4 regions of the Streptomyces sp. JN8 genome follow, and region 1 is predicted to be linked to each of the others. Evidence: riboswitches for the same ligand, from Rfam matches in the RefSeq annotation. Region 1 holds a riboswitch; each other region holds the start of a gene.
What was found. A riboswitch is a leader RNA that binds a small molecule or an ion and turns the genes downstream of it on or off. The one in region 1 is predicted to bind cyclic di-AMP.
Positions count from the first base shown of each region.

Region 2: another riboswitch for cyclic di-AMP. It lies ahead of ACY0MR_RS30855 (C40 family peptidase); the one in region 1 lies ahead of ACY0MR_RS02120 (LysM peptidoglycan-binding domain-containing protein).
Region 3: another riboswitch for cyclic di-AMP. It lies ahead of ACY0MR_RS09940 (M23 family metallopeptidase); the one in region 1 lies ahead of ACY0MR_RS02120 (LysM peptidoglycan-binding domain-containing protein).
Region 4: another riboswitch for cyclic di-AMP. It lies ahead of ACY0MR_RS06970 (M23 family metallopeptidase); the one in region 1 lies ahead of ACY0MR_RS02120 (LysM peptidoglycan-binding domain-containing protein).

Region 1 is NZ_CM147852.1:438,811-442,430, forward strand. Features, by position in the region: gene ACY0MR_RS02110 (phosphocholine-specific phospholipase C) at 1-371, shown strand, start outside; gene ACY0MR_RS02115 (DUF6197 family protein) at 436-1,068, opposite strand; cyclic di-AMP (ydaO/yuaA leader) riboswitch at 1,409-1,592, shown strand; gene ACY0MR_RS02120 (LysM peptidoglycan-binding domain-containing protein) at 1,598-2,467, shown strand; gene ACY0MR_RS02125 (alpha/beta family hydrolase) at 2,461-3,620, opposite strand, start outside.
Region 2 is NZ_CM147852.1:6,971,962-6,975,581, reverse strand. Features, by position in the region: gene ACY0MR_RS30865 (ATP-dependent Clp protease proteolytic subunit) at 1-408, shown strand, start outside; gene ACY0MR_RS30860 (hypothetical protein) at 416-721, shown strand; cyclic di-AMP (ydaO/yuaA leader) riboswitch at 1,112-1,242, shown strand; gene ACY0MR_RS30855 (C40 family peptidase) at 1,246-1,722, shown strand; gene ACY0MR_RS30850 (ATP-binding protein) at 1,865-2,302, opposite strand; gene ACY0MR_RS30845 (8-amino-7-oxononanoate synthase) at 2,460-3,620, opposite strand, start outside.
Region 3 is NZ_CM147852.1:2,326,336-2,329,955, reverse strand. Features, by position in the region: gene ACY0MR_RS09945 (M16 family metallopeptidase) at 1-736, shown strand, start outside; cyclic di-AMP (ydaO/yuaA leader) riboswitch at 935-1,100, shown strand; gene ACY0MR_RS09940 (M23 family metallopeptidase) at 1,113-1,883, shown strand; gene ACY0MR_RS09935 (GntR family transcriptional regulator) at 2,092-2,775, shown strand; gene ACY0MR_RS09930 (HPr family phosphocarrier protein) at 2,921-3,202, opposite strand; gene ACY0MR_RS09925 (bifunctional acetate--CoA ligase family protein/GNAT family N-acetyltransferase) at 3,445-3,620, shown strand, end outside.
Region 4 is NZ_CM147852.1:1,602,681-1,606,300, reverse strand. Features, by position in the region: gene ACY0MR_RS06985 (helix-turn-helix domain-containing protein) at 1-6, shown strand, start outside; gene ACY0MR_RS06980 (DUF6126 family protein) at 39-194, shown strand; gene ACY0MR_RS06975 (tyrosine-protein phosphatase) at 202-1,023, opposite strand; cyclic di-AMP (ydaO/yuaA leader) riboswitch at 1,413-1,572, shown strand; gene ACY0MR_RS06970 (M23 family metallopeptidase) at 1,577-2,530, shown strand; gene ACY0MR_RS06965 (SGNH/GDSL hydrolase family protein) at 2,696-3,490, shown strand; gene ACY0MR_RS06960 (STM4011 family radical SAM protein) at 3,477-3,620, opposite strand, start outside.

The sequences.
Region 1 (3,620 bases):
ACGACATCTCGATGATGGGCCCCAACCGCTTCCTGCGCCGGTTCGTCGGGGACGCCTCCAAGGCGGGCAAGGCGGTCGAGGTGGCCGCCCGGTTCGCGACCGAGGCGGGCACCGGGCGGACGGCCCTGTGGTTCCGGATGACCAACGCCTCGGCCGGGCCGGTGACGTTCACGATCCGTTCGAACGCCTACCGCACCGACGGCCCCTGGACCTACACCGTCCCCGCGGGCTCCTCGCGCGAGGACCACTTCAACGCCGTCGCCTACAACGACGGCTGGTACGACTTCACGATACTGGCCGACATCGACGGAACCTGGTCGCGCCGGTACACCGGCCACATCGAGACCGGGGCCCCGAGCGTCACCGGCTGAGCACGCCGCACGGCGGAGGGGCGGCACCCCTCCGCCGTGCGCGGCCCTCCCCGCGGACGGCCCCTCAGCGGCCCGCCTCCGCGGCACGGCGGATCGTGGCGTCGAGCAGGTCCACGGCGTCGGCCGCCGTGCGGCCCGGGGCCCGGTTCCACGGCCCGATCAGGTCGTGCCACCCCCGGGCACGGAGCTCCGTCATGATCCAGGCGGCGGCCTCGTTCATCGTCGTCGCGCTGCCGTGGCCGAGACGGTGCGCGGCGAGGAGCGCACCGCAGACGCAGCGGGCCCCGCGGGCGTCGCGCAGCTTGTACGGGGCGTTCTGCCAGCCCCACTCGGTCAGCACCAGGCGCGCGTAGCCGAGGTGGACCGAGGGGCGCAGCTCGGGCCGGCCGACGCGACGCCAGACGTGCAGCCGGTCGGGCAGGACGGCGGCGAGCCGGCCGGGCAGCCGGCGCTCGGCGGGAGGGGGCGGCGGCAGGGCGTCGAGCGCGTCGGCGACGAGCCGCTCCACCGGAACGGAGAGGAGGGTGCGCCACTCCTCCTCGGCGGGCGCGGGCGGCGTCCGGTCGGTCCAGTCGGCGACGACGCGCTGCCAGGTGGCGCTGTCGAAGAGGGCGGCGGCCTCGCGGTCGAGGGCGTCCGGGTCGAGGCCTTCGGGGGCGAGGCCTTCGGGGTGCAGCAGGGGGGCGGAGGGCGACATCCGGGCGGCTCCTCGGTCGGGGTCTTCACCTTTCATGAAGAATGTCGGTTTCACGACGTATGCCCTTGAGTGCCCCCGCGGCCGACCCTGCCTTTCCAACCCGTTGCGCCACCAATGGAATTAACCAGAACATTCGGACATAGGGCACCTGGTGACGCGACTCACTCCGCCGGGAACGCGCCGGTGATCGACATTCCCGCAGGCCTTACCGGGCAAGGAAGTTCGATCCGCCGACGTCAGGGGCGATCATGAATTCCGGTAATTCGGTGATCCTTTCACCGACTTCCGGACTCAGATCCTCTTGTTCTCCGTCGCACAGGTGGCCTACGGTCACCTCCATTCGAGCGGATCGCCGAATCCTGCCACTGCTCGAAATACCTCCCTTTCACCCGACGGCAGGAGCGGGGGACCCACGAATACGCCGGCCCGGATTCCGGAACGGCTCGGGGTGAAGCCGCGTGCGCGCGGCCGGACATCTCCAGTCCGAACCCGACAGCTCACCCCGAAGGCGCCGGAGAGGAATCCCGTCATGCCTGCTCACGGTAAGCACCGCCGTCCCCGCCGCCCCGTCTCCCGTGGACTCGCGCTGGTCGGCACGGGTGGCGCCGCCCTCGCCCTCCCGCTGATCGCCCCGGCCGTGGCCGGCGCCGCGCCCGTCTCCGGAGCCCCGCAGATCGCGCCGAAGGCCATCACCGCCCCGGTCGCCGCCAAGGCCGCACCGAAGGTGCCCGCCGCCAAGGCCGCAGCGCGCACCTACACGGTCGTCAGCGGTGACTCGCTTTCCCTCATCGCGCAGAAGAAGGGAATTCAGGGCGGCTGGAAGGGCCTTTACCAGGCGAACAAGAGCGCCGTGGGTGACAATCCGTCACTCATTCACCCGGGCCTTGAACTGACGCTTCATCGGAGTTCGGCCAAGGCCGCCCCGGCAGAGGCGAAGAAGACCGCTTCGGCCGAACGGGCGAGCCGCTCCGAGCGCCGCAGCGCCGCCCCGGCCGCCGCCGGCACCGGCGCCTCGGCCGCCGCCCCCGCCGCGGCGTCCGCCCCGGTCCAGGCGGCGCCCGTCGCCGCCACCCAGTACGCGGACAACCTCGACGGCTGGATCCGCGAGTCGCTGGACATCATGGCCCAGCGCGGCATCCCCGGCTCCTACGAGGGGATCCACCGCAACATCATGCGCGAGTCCTCCGGCAACCCCCAGGCCATCAACCTCTGGGACTCCAACGCCGTGGCCGGCACCCCCTCCAAGGGCCTGCTCCAGGTGATCGAGCCGACCTTCCTCGCCTACCACGTGCCCGGCACCTCGACGGACCTGTTCGACCCGGTCGCCAACATCACCGCCGCCTGCAACTACGCGGCCGACCGCTACGGCTCCATCGACAACGTCAACGGCGCCTACTGAGCACGGAAGTGCCCGGTGAACCAGGAGGTGGCGAGCTCCGCCACCTCCTCCAGGGCGCCGGGCTCCTCGAAGAGGTGCGTGGCGCCCTCCACGACCTCCAGCCGGCTCTCGCAGCGGAGCAGCGACTCCGCCCGCCGGTTGAGGTCGAGGACCAGCGCGTCCCGCCCTCCGACGACAAGGAGCGTCGGGGCCTTCACCCGCGCCAGGTGGTCGGCCGCGAGGTCCGGCCGACCACCGCGTGACACGACGGCGGCCACCGGGGAGTCGGGGTCGCCCGCCGCCCAGAGCGCGGCCGCCGCTCCCGTACTGGCCCCGAAGCAGCCCAGCGGAAGGCCCGCGCTCTCCGGCCGCCCCGCGAGCCACTCCGTGGCCCGGGCCAGCCTCCCGGCGAGCAGCGGGGTGTCGAAGACGTGCGCCCGGTCCCCCGCCTCCCCCTCGGTGAGGAGGTCGAACAGCAGGGTGCCGAGGCCCGCCCGGTTGAGAGCGGCCGCCACCGCCCGGTTCCGGGGGCTGTGCCGGCTGCTCCCGCTCCCGTGGGCGAACAGGACGACGCCCAGGGCGTCCTCGGGCACCGCGAGCCGCCCCGCCAGCGTGACGCGGTCGTCCACGGGGATCCGAACGTCCCCGTCCCGGACGACCGGCCCGTGCGCGGCCCGGATCCGGTCCAGACAGGCCACGACCTCCGCGTCCGGGGTCTGGCTGAAGTCCCCGTAGAACTGTCCGATCGCCGAGAACGCCTCGGGCGCGTGCACGCTCACCGTCTCGTCGGCCTCGCCCCCGAGTCTCGCCTTCCACCCGCGGGGCGCCACCGGCACCGCCAGGACGATCCGCCCCGCGCCCCGGGCCCGCACCACCCGGCAGGCCGCGAGCGCCGTGGCGCCCGTGGCGAGTCCGTCGTCCACGATCAGGACGGTCCGGCCCTCCAGCGGCACGGAGGGTCTGCTGCCCCGGTAGCGGTCGGCCCGCTGGTCGAGCTCCGCGTGCTCGCGCCGCTCGACCGCCGCGAGGTCCCGCGCCCCCACCCCGGCCTCGGCCAGCACCCGCTCGTTCACCACGCGCACACCGCCCTCGCCGAGCGCGCCCATCGCCAGCTCGGGCTGCCGGGGCACCCCCAGCTTCCGGACGAGGCAGACGTCCAGCGGGGCGTCCAGGG
Region 2 (3,620 bases), 6.5 Mb from region 1:
TCGGTCAGCTCCATGACCGCGATCTACGACACGCTGCGCTCGCTCCACTGCGACGTCGAGACCACCTGCCTGTGCCAGGCCGTCTCCACCGCCGCCGTGCTGCTCGCCGCCGGAACCCCGGGCAAGCGCATGATGCTGCCGGGCGCCCGGGTGACGCTCCGCCAGCCCGCGATGGACGAGCCGCTCCAGGGCCAGCCGAGCGACCTCGACATCCACGCCCGCGAACTGCTCCGCCTCCGCACGCTGATGACGGGGATGCTGGTCGAGCACACGGGCCGGGAGCGGGACCGCGTCGAGGCCGACCTCGACCGGCTCACGGTGCTGGACGCCCCGGCGGCGCTCGCGTACGGCCTGGTGGACCACGTGATCACGAGTCGGCGCGCGGTCGCCGGCGGCGCGGCGCGGTGACCCGGCCGTGGTCCCCGAGTTGCCGCCGCTGCCCGCGCTGACCCGCGCCGAGGGGGAACTCGTCGACGCCTACCTCGAGGTCGTCGACCTGCTCGGGAAGATCAATCCGTCCCGGGGCACGCACACCTACGGCGCCCTGCGCGCGGCTCAGGCCCTGGTGGGGCGGGCGGAGGCGCTGTTGCGGGCCGTGACGCTGATGCACCTGCGGGGCGAGAGCGAGGTGCACGCGGACACATTGGCGCGCGCCCTGCGGGTGTTGGACGGCGAGCGCAGGACCGGTCGCGTCACCGTCCGGCAGACCCCCGCGAGTTGACAGGACCGCGTGTCGTGTCCAGGTCCGGACGGCCGACGCGCACCGCAGATTCGCTCCCTCGTTCGGCGTAGTCGACGAGTCGACATATGTGCCGGGTGACTTGCACAGCAGGTGTACGCATTTGGCGGAATGGGACGTTCCACCGCTGGTGCGAGGCTCGTCGGCCCCGCCTCCGAAGATCACAAAGGCTCTCTGTCCACCCGAATGGATCAGTCGTGAGGAGCCTCACATATCGCCGTTTCAGCTCGGATTTCGGCCCTGTTGTGGGTCAAGATCCCTGTCGACGACAAGCCCCCGCCACCGCGGCGGGGCGGTCCGGGCGGACGCCGAGTCCTGCCGCTGTCCCGGACGTCTGGTCGACAGAAGTGGATCGGCAGGAGTGGAGGACCCGATTTTTACGGGGCGTACGCGCTGTTCCGGCAGCGGGATCGTCCCTTGGGGTGAAGCCGCGTCAGCGGCCGGGCATCTTCGCCAGCCCGAACCCGACAGGTCATCCTTCGCAGGCGGCTGACGAAGGGTTGCGCATGACTGCGCAGATGCACGTCCCGTCCCTGCTGTCCCGGGCCGGAGCCGTCTCGGCTCTCACCCTCGCCGCCGTCGGCGGCACGCTGTTCGCACCCGGTGCGGCGGTCGAGGCCCAGGCAGCCACCACGCACGCGAACAAGGCACTGAGCGTCGCCGCGTCCAAGAAGGGAGCTCCGTACCGGTACGGAAGCAGCGGGCCCTCCCGGTTCGACTGCTCCGGTCTGACGCTCTACGCGTACAAGAAGGCGGGCAAGTCGCTGCCCCGCACCGCGCAGCAGCAGTACAACAAGACCCGGCACATCTCCGCCTCCACCAGGCAGAAGGGGGACCTGGTCTTCTTCCACTCCGGCGGAAGGGTGTACCACGTCGGCATCTACGCCGGCAGCGGCAAAATCTGGCACTCGCCCAAGACGGGTTCCTGGGTGAAGCTCGACAAGATCTGGTCGTCGAAGGTCTACTACGGCCGCGTCCGCTGATCAGGCGGCGGTAGCGGTTCGTCTGTGGGGGGGGTGCGGTGGCGCCGCCGTACCCCTGACCGACGGAACTCGACCCCGGGAACCCCGGCCGTCCGGGCCGGGTCCTCCTCACGGCCGGCGGGCGGGACCGCGCTCCGGCGGACTAACAGCTGGCCAGCGGGACCGCGGTCCAGGGAAGAGTGATCCAGACCGTCTTGCCCCCGTCGTCCGTCGGCGTGACCGACAGACGGCCGCCGGCCTCCGCGGCCAGGACGCGGATGATGACCATGCCCCGGCCGTTGTCCTGCTGGACCGCCGCCGGGAGACGGCGCGGACGGCGCGGATGGCTGTCCGTGACACCGATGTACAACTGCTCCTCGCGCTCCAGGCGGACGTCGACCGTGAAGGTCGGCGACTGGCCCAGGGTGTGCAGCACGGCGTTGGTCGCCAGCTCGGAGACGATCAGCCGGATGGCGTCCGCGATGTCCGCGGCATCGTCCAGGCCCCAGTCCGCGAGGACCCCGGCGACGTACCGCCGGGCCGTGGGGACCGAGGCGGGATCGCTCGGCAGTGTGACGGATGCTTCCTGGTGATCTGCCATGGCGACGCTGTCCCTTTCCCACCGGGGCCAACGCCCCGGATTGCGCTTCGCGTCAGAGTGCCACCGATCGCGCCGCGCCGTGCGGCGTTCCACCAAGATATGTCCCCATCTGTCGCCCGAAGCGGTGAACTCTGCTGCCCGGGAACGCTCTTGGCCGCTACCCGGCGGAGGGCGCGGTGCGCAGGACCGTCGCCACCGCCGCGTCGATCTGCGCGTCCGTCAGATCGGCCCGCGCCGTGAGCCTCAGCCGCGAGATGCCGTCGGGCACCGACGGGGGCCGGAAGCAGCCGACCGAGAGGCCCTGCTCCCGGCAGTCCGCGGCCCAGCCGAGCGCGGCCTCCGGGGAGGGCGCGCGCACCGACACCACGGCCGCGTCGGGCCGGGCCGCCGTGAGGCCGGCCTCGGTGAGCAGCCGGTGCAGGGTGGCCGCCACGGTGCGGGCCCGCTCGGCGAGACCGGGCTCGGCCCGGATCAGCCCCAGGCTCGCGAGCGCGCCGGCGACGGCGGCCGGGGCGAGGCCCGTGTCGAAGATGAAGGTGCGGGCCGCGTTCACCAGGTGCTCGATCACCCGGGCCGGGCCGAGGACGGCGCCGCCCTGGCTGCCGAGGGACTTGGAAAGGGTCAGGGTCGCGACGACGTCCTCGTCGCCCGCGAGGCCGGCCTCGTGGAGTGCGCCCCGGCCGCCTTCGCCGAGGACGCCGAAGCCGTGGGCGTCGTCCACCAGGAGCCCGGCGCCGTGTGCGCGGCAGGCCTCGGCGAGTTCCGCGAGCGGGGCCTTGTCGCCGTCGACGGAGAAGACGGAGTCGCTGACGACCAGGGCCCGCCGGCCGGGGTGCGCGCCGAGCGTCTTGCGTACGGCCTCGGGGTCGGCGTGCGGCACGACGGACGTCTCGGCGCGGGCCAGCCGGCACCCGTCGACGATCGAGGCGTGGTTGGCCGCGTCGGAGACGAGCAGGGAGTCCCGGCCGCCGAGCGCGGTGAGCGCGGCGAGGTTGGCGGTGTAGCCCGAGGAGAAGACGAGGGCCGCCTCGAATCCGCAGAACGCGGCGAGTTCCCGTTCGAGCCGGGTGTGCAGCCGGGTGGTGCCGGTGACCAGCCGGGAGCCGGTGGCCCCTGCCCCCCACCGGCGGGCCGCCTCGGCCGCCGCCCCGGTCACCTCCGGACGGCGGGTGAGGCCCAGGTAGTCGTTGCCCGCCAGGTCGAGCAGGTCCGAGTCGGCGGCCCGCGGCCGCAGGGTGCGGACGAGACCCGCGTCGGCCCGGCGGCGCGCCTCGGCGTCGGTCCAGTCGAACGCGGTGCGGCGGGCACCCGCGGTCCG
Region 3 (3,620 bases), 1.9 Mb from region 1:
GACCGGTGTCGACCTGGACAAGGTCCTGGCCGAGACGCTCGGCGCGTGGACCGGCGAGCCGGCCGAGCCGCTCCCGATGCCGCCGATCACCGCCGACGACACCGGACGGGTCGTCATCGTGGACCGCCCCGGCGCCGTCCAGACCCAGCTGCTGATCGGCCGGATCGGGCCCGACCGGCACGACAGCGTCTGGCCGGCCCAGGTCCTGGGGGCCTACTGCCTCGGCGGCACCCTCACCTCGCGGCTCGACCGGGTCCTGCGCGAGGAGAAGGGCTACACGTACGGGGTGCGCGCCTTCGGGCAGGTGCTCCGCTCGGACGGCCGGGGGAACGGCGCCTCGATGCTCGCCATCAGCGGCTCCGTCGACACGCCCAACACCGGTCCGGCTCTTGACGACCTGTGGAAGGTGCTGCGGACGCTGGCCGAGGAGGGCCTGACCGACGCCGAGCGGGAGACGGCCGTGCAGAACCTGGTGGGGGTCGCGCCGCTCAAGTACGAGACGGCCGCCTCCGTCGCCGCGACGCTCTCCGACCAGGTCGAGCAGCACCTCCCGGACGACTACCAGGCGCAGTTGTACGCCCGGCTGGCCGAGACGGGCACGGTCGAGGCGACCGCGGCCGTGGTCAGCGCGTTCCCCGTGGACCGTCTCGTCACCGTGCTCGTCGGCGACGCGTCGGAGATCGCGGAGCCGGTGCGCGCGCTCGGGATCGGTGAAGTGACCGTCGTGACCGGCTGATTCACGCGGTCCGCAGGGCGGGGAGGACCCCGACGGCCTGGCCCGTCGGGGTCCTCCCCTTTGTCCGTATTGGGGCAAGGGTTGGCTTTTGCCTTGTGGCATGTCTTACAAAATGCCTGTCCGGTTGGTGATTGAAAGACGATCCGCATAGCGTCAGGCCGTCTGTCCGTCAGTTGCACGTGCCGCACCCGCGGCATCGGTCAGACATCGCCGAGTCCCCGTCAGGCGCGAGCCTGGGGAGCCGGGGACCCACACGCAGTCCCTGGGGTGAATCGGGCGCCTTCGTCTCGTACGGAGGGGCTCGTAGGAGACCTTCCTGCTCCGAACCCGTCAGCTAACCCGGTAGGCGAGAGGGAAGGAAAGGACCAGCCCCTACATGGCGTTCACCCGTGCCACCGGGAAGCATCGTGCTCCGAGCCGGATGGCGCGCCGCGGCGCGGGCATCGCCGGCGCGGCGACCCTCGCCACCGCCGGCGTCATCGGCACCCTGGCCTCCCCGGCGCTCGCCGCCGACACGGACGACCGCTCCCTCGAGGACACCGGCCTCACCAAGGTGATCACCGAGGACGACCTCGCCGAGCGGATCGACGCCCAGGCCGCCGCCCAGGAGCGGGAGGCCTTCGAGATCGCCGCCAAGGCCAAGGCCGAGGCCGAGGCGAAGCGCAAGGCCGAGGCCCGCGCCAAGGAGATCCGCGAGGCCGAGCAGCGCGCCGCCCGCGAGGCCGAGCGCCGCCGCCTGGCCTCCTTCCAGCTCCCGGTCGACGGCTCGTACGTGTCCACCGGCTACAAGACCGGCGGCTCGCTCTGGTCCTCCGGCAGCCACTCCGGCGTCGACTTCCACGCCGCCTACGGCAGCACCGTGGTCTCGGTCGGCTCCGGCACCGTCGTCGAGGCCGGCTGGGGCGGCGCGTACGGCAACAACATCGTCATCCGGATGAACGACGGCACGTACACCCAGTACGGTCACCTGTCCTCCATCGGGGTCTATGTCGGCCAGACCGTCGAGCCCGGTGAGCGGATCGGCATCTCGGGCTCCACCGGCAACTCGACCGGACCCCACCTCCACTTCGAGGCGCGGACGACCGCCGAGTACGGCTCCGACGTCAACCCGGTCGCATACCTGCGCGCCCGCGGCGTCAACGTCTGACCCGACGCCCCCGGGCGGCTCGTCGCGCCGCCCCCGCCCGCATCGCAAAAGCCCCGGCTCGTACAGAGCCGGGGCTTTTCGTCGCGCGCGGCACATCGATATTCCGCCGGGGCATCGGAAATTCCGGCGCGCTGCAATAGAGTCGCAGATCGGGCGCAGAACAGGCGCCGGTGTAATTGACTCGCGCGGACCAAGGCGGAGGTCGGACATGCGCATTCCCGCGCACTCGGTATGCACGGCGATCCGGGACGACATCGTCACGGGCGTCTTCGAGCCGGGCGCCCGGCTGACCGAGGACCAGCTCGCCCGCCGGTACGGGGTCTCCCGGGTCCCGGTCCGCGAGGCCCTGCGGACCCTGGAGTCCGAGGGCTTCGTGGTCACCCGCCGGCACGCCGGGGCGCAGGTCGCGGAGCCCACCGAGCAGGAGGCCGCCGATCTGCTCGACATGCGGGCGCTGCTCGAACCGCTGGGGGCCGCCCGCGCCGCCCAGCGGCGCACGGAGGCGCATCTCAAGGTGCTGCGCGGCCTGGTCAGGCTGGGGCAGGAGCGGGCCAGGCGGGGGCAGGGCGAGGATCTGCGCTCACTCGGGGGCTGGTTCCACGAGACGCTGGCCCAGGCCTCCGGCAGCCCGGCCCTGACGGCCCTGCTGACCCAGCTGCGGCACAAGATCGCCTGGATGTACGCGGTCGAGCAGCCCGAGCGGCCGGTGGACGCCTGGGCCGAGCACGGGGCGATCGTGGACGCCGTGGCGCGCGGCGACGCCGAGCGGGCCAGGACGCTGACCGCGCTGCACGCCGAGCGCACGCAGCCGCTGCACCGTCTCAAGAACCCGGCCGGCGGCCGTGTGAGGGTTTCGCAACATGCAGTCAACACGGCGGGTTCCCGGAATTAACGCGCGCATCGTATACATGGAATAGCAATTCGAGGCCGTCGCTCCGCGCTGCCCGAAAAGGCCGCGACGGAAATGAGAAAAGGCCGTGACCGCCGGAATTCCGGCGGTCACGGCCTTTTCGCCGTGCAGTGGGTGTCGACCCGGATCAGACGGTCTCGGGAAGCTCGTCCAGGCCCTCGGCGACCAGCTTCGCCAGACGGTCCAGAGCGGCCTCGGCGCCGTCGGCCTCCGAGGCGAGGACGATCTCCTCGCCGCCCTGCGCGCCCAGGCCGAGCACCGCGAGCATGGAGGCGGCGTTGACGGGGGTGCCGTCCGACTTGGCGATCGTCACCGGAACGCCGGAAGCCGTGGCGGCACGGACGAAGATGGACGCGGGGCGGGCGTGCAGGCCCTCGGCCCAGCCGACGTTGACGCGGCGCTCAGCCATGGTGTTGCCCTTCAAGTCTCAAGCGGGTTGTCTAGACCAGTCTCTCACGGGATGCTCCGTGCTCGCGCCGACCTTCGGCCCGGATCGGACCGCCCTTCGGCCCTCCCCGCCCTACGGGGCGTGCTCCCTACCTTGCACGGCCGACCCCCGCCGCGCGAGCGATGCCGCCGCCGTGTCGCGGTCGGTGCCGCCACCGGGGCGCGACCCGTGCCACCACCGATCCGCGGCCGTAGGCTGACCCCATGCAGAGCGCGTCGGACCAGCCGCCGGAGCACGACTACCCCGACCACTGGGAGGCGGACGTGGTGCTCCGCGACGGCGGCACCGCGCGCATCCGGCCGATCACGGCCGACGACGCCGACCGCCTGGTCAGCTTCTACGAGCAGGTCTCGGACGAGTCGAAGTACTACCGCTTCTT
Region 4 (3,620 bases), 1.2 Mb from region 1:
CGCTGATCCCGTACCTCCTCCGAGAGAAAAGGACCGAGATGTCCGAGAAGTCACGACCCGCCACCGGCGAAGAGCGCGGCGAGGGCCGGTTCCCCAAGGGGCTCGTCCTGCGCCTCTTCGCCTATCTGATCGCCGGGCACCTCTTCGCCGGCTTCCTCTACCTGCTGTTCGTGATGGGCGGACAGAACCAGTAGGTCCCGGTCACGCCTCCGTGAGGAGCCGCAGGCGCAGCAGCTCGCGGGTCTCGGGGGACAGCTTCAGGCCCTCGGCGAGGTAGGCGTCCACCGAGCCCCAGGTCTCCTCGATCGTCTCGAAGGCGCCGCGCAGGTACTCGACCCGCGCGTCGAACAGCGGGCTCAGCAGCTCCATCACCTCGGGCGACATCGCGTCCGGGGCGGTGGAGCTGCGGCGCACCTTGTAGCGGCGGTGCGGGTCGTTCGACTTCACGTAGTCGGCCTCGATCGCCTCCCGCTCGACCCCGACCGCCAGCAGGGTGATCGCGATGGAGAGCCCGGCACGGTCCTTGCCGGCCGCGCAGTGCATCAGGGCGGGCAGGCTGTCCTCGGCCAGCGCGTGCAGGATCCGGCTGTGCTCCGCGGTCCGCTCGACCACCATCTTCCGGTACGAGTCGGACATACGGGCCGCGGCCTTGCCGTCGCCGAGGATGGCGTGCAGCTGGGCGATGTCGCCCTCGCGGACCAGCTTCCAGAACTCCTTGCCCTCGGCCGGGTCGTTGAGGGGGATGTTCACGTTCCGCACGCCCGGCAGCTCGACGTCGGGACCCTCGACCTTCCGGTCGGCGAGGTTCCGGAAGTCGAAGACCGTGTGCAGCCCGAGCGAGTCGAGGAAGGCGACGTCCTCCTCGGTGGCGTGGGCGAGGTGGCCGCTGCGGAAGAGGCGGCCGGGGTGCACGGCACGCCCGTCCGTCGTCGGCAGGCCGCCCACGTCCCGGAAGTTGCGGACCTCGGCCAGCTCGGGCTCGTTCGCCTCGACGGGCGGGACCTGCGGCAGCTGCTGCGTCACGGATGCTCCTGATGGGTCGACGTTCGGATGTCCGAAGCGAGATCGGTTCCAGGGGCAATCATCCAGGTGGGGCCGGTATGACGCACCCCCCTGGACGGGAATGGGTGAACTGTCCGAATTGAGGCCTTGCGTATAACGCGCCCTGTTTGCAGGCGAGATGGGTTCCGGCGCGTGAGCAGGGTCATAGAAGTGACGGATCGTGGCCGACCGCCCGGAGCAATCGCCGTGCTCGAAAAGGAAATCGAGGGTCCGTCATCCACGGAGGGTGACCGGAATTCCCGGTCGATTGCGGGGCCCGGAAAGCCGGGAGAAATCATCGGCTTGTTCGCGCCGACCCCGCTCGTCTAGCGTCACCGTCAATCCGGTCGGACCGCCGAATCCTGCCACCGTCCGGAATTCCACCCATCCCATGCGTGGCAGGAGCGGGGGACCCAGGAAGTACGCCGGTCCCGCGACGCAGGACGGCTCGGGGTGAAGTCGCGCGAGAGCGCGGCCGGGCATCTCCAGTCCGAACCCGACAGCTCACCTCGCAGGCGCCGGAGAGGAATTCGCCATGCCCGCGAAGGGTAAGCACCGCCGCATCACGTCCAACCGCCTCACCCGCGGAATCGCCGCCGCAGGTACCGGAGGCGCCGTCGTCGCCCTCCCGCTCCTCGGTGCCACCGGCGCCCACGCCGCCGAGCAGGCCGCCCCCGCCGCCGCTCCCGGCCAGGCCGTCACCGCCGCCGCGCAGACGAAGGCTCCCGCCGCCAAGACCGGCAAGGCCGCGCCGAAGACGTACTCCGTCGTCCGGGGCGACTACCTGTCGAAGATCGCCGCCGACCACGACCTCGCGGGCGGCTGGCAGCAGCTGTACAAGGACAACCGCCAGGTCGTCGGCGAGAACCCCTCGCTCATCCTGCCCGGCATGAAGCTCACCCTCGGCGGCAAGAGCACCGCCAAGGCCGCCGCCCCGAAGAGCGCCGCACCCAAGGCCGCCGAGAGCTCCGCGAAGAACGGCGACACCCCGCGCGCCTCCCGCGGCGGCGAGCGCTCCGCCGCCCCGGCCGCCAGCGCCCCGGCCGCGGAGACCTCCACCGCGCCGAAGTCCTCGACCTCCTCCTCCGGCTGGGTCGCCCCGGTCAGCGGCGGCATGTCCACCCCGTACCGCGCCTCCGGCTCCATGTGGTCCTCCGGCTACCACACCGGTGTCGACTTCATGGCCTCCACCGGCACCACGGTCATGGCCGTCGGCCCCGGCACCGTCTACTCCGCCGGCGACGGTGGCGCGTACGGCAACCAGGTCGTCATCCAGCACGCCGACGGCACCTTCTCGCAGTACGCGCACCTCTCCTCCATCACCGTCTCCGCCGGCCAGGCCGTGAACGGCGGAGACCAGATCGGCCTCTCCGGCGCGACCGGCAACGTCACCGGCCCGCACCTGCACTTCGAGATGCGCACCGGGCCGGAGTACGGCTCGGACATCGACCCGATCTCCACCCTGCGCCAGCACGGCGTGAACATCTGACGCACCGTCGTCCCGCGGAGGCCCGGCACGCACGTGCCGGGCCTCCGGCCGCTCCACTCCTTCTATTCCGGCTTGGCGAATTCTTTATCGGTGGCATATGTCACCCGGCGTCAACCCCTCCTTACGGTCGCGTAGGTCACATCCGAAAGGGAAGGATGTGCTCCCGTGGCAGACGAGTCGAGATCAAGAGACCAGCACGCATTCGGGTCGTACGCGGCGATCGGTGACAGCTTCACCGAGGGCGTCGGCGACCCCGGGCCCCACGGGACGTACGTCGGCTGGGCGGACCGCTTCGCGGTGCTGCTCGCCGACCAGCTGCCGGAGCACGACGCCTTCCGCTACGCCAACCTGGCGGTACGCGGGCGCCTCCTCGACCAGATCGTGGCGGAACAGGTCCCCCGGGCGAAGGAACTCGCCCCCGACCTGGTGACCTTCTGCGCCGGAGGCAACGACATCATCCGCCCCGGCACCGACCCCGACGAGGTCGCCGAGCGCTTCGAGCGCGCCGTCGCCGGACTCACCTCCGCCGTCGGCACCGTCATGGTGACCACCGGCTTCGACACCCGCGGCGTCACGCTCCTCAAGCACCTGCGCGGCAAGATCGCCACGTACAACGGGCACGTCCGCGCCATCGCCGACCGCTACGGCTGCCCCGTCCTCGACCTCTGGTCCCTGAGGTCGGTCCAGGACCGGCGCGCCTGGGACGCCGACCGGCTGCACCTCTCGCCCGACGGCCACACCCGGGTCGCCCTGCGCGCCGCCCAGGTCCTCGGTCTGCCGGTGCCGGCCGACCCGGACCAGCTGTGGCCGCCGGTACCCGTGCGCGGCCCGCTCGAAGTGCGCCGCGACGACATCCTCTGGGCCAGGGAGTACCTCGTGCCCTGGATCGGACGCAGGCTGCGCGGCGAGAGCTCCGGCGACCACGTCGAGGCGAAGCGCCCCGACCTCATGCCCCTGTAGCCCAGGGGGCCCGCGGCGGCGGCACGACGGCGGGGATCCGCTCCAGTACCCCGCCCGCGAAGACGTCGTACAGCGGCAGCGTCTCCAGATGGACGTACCCGATGTGGCAGTCGCAGACGGCGAGGGGGCA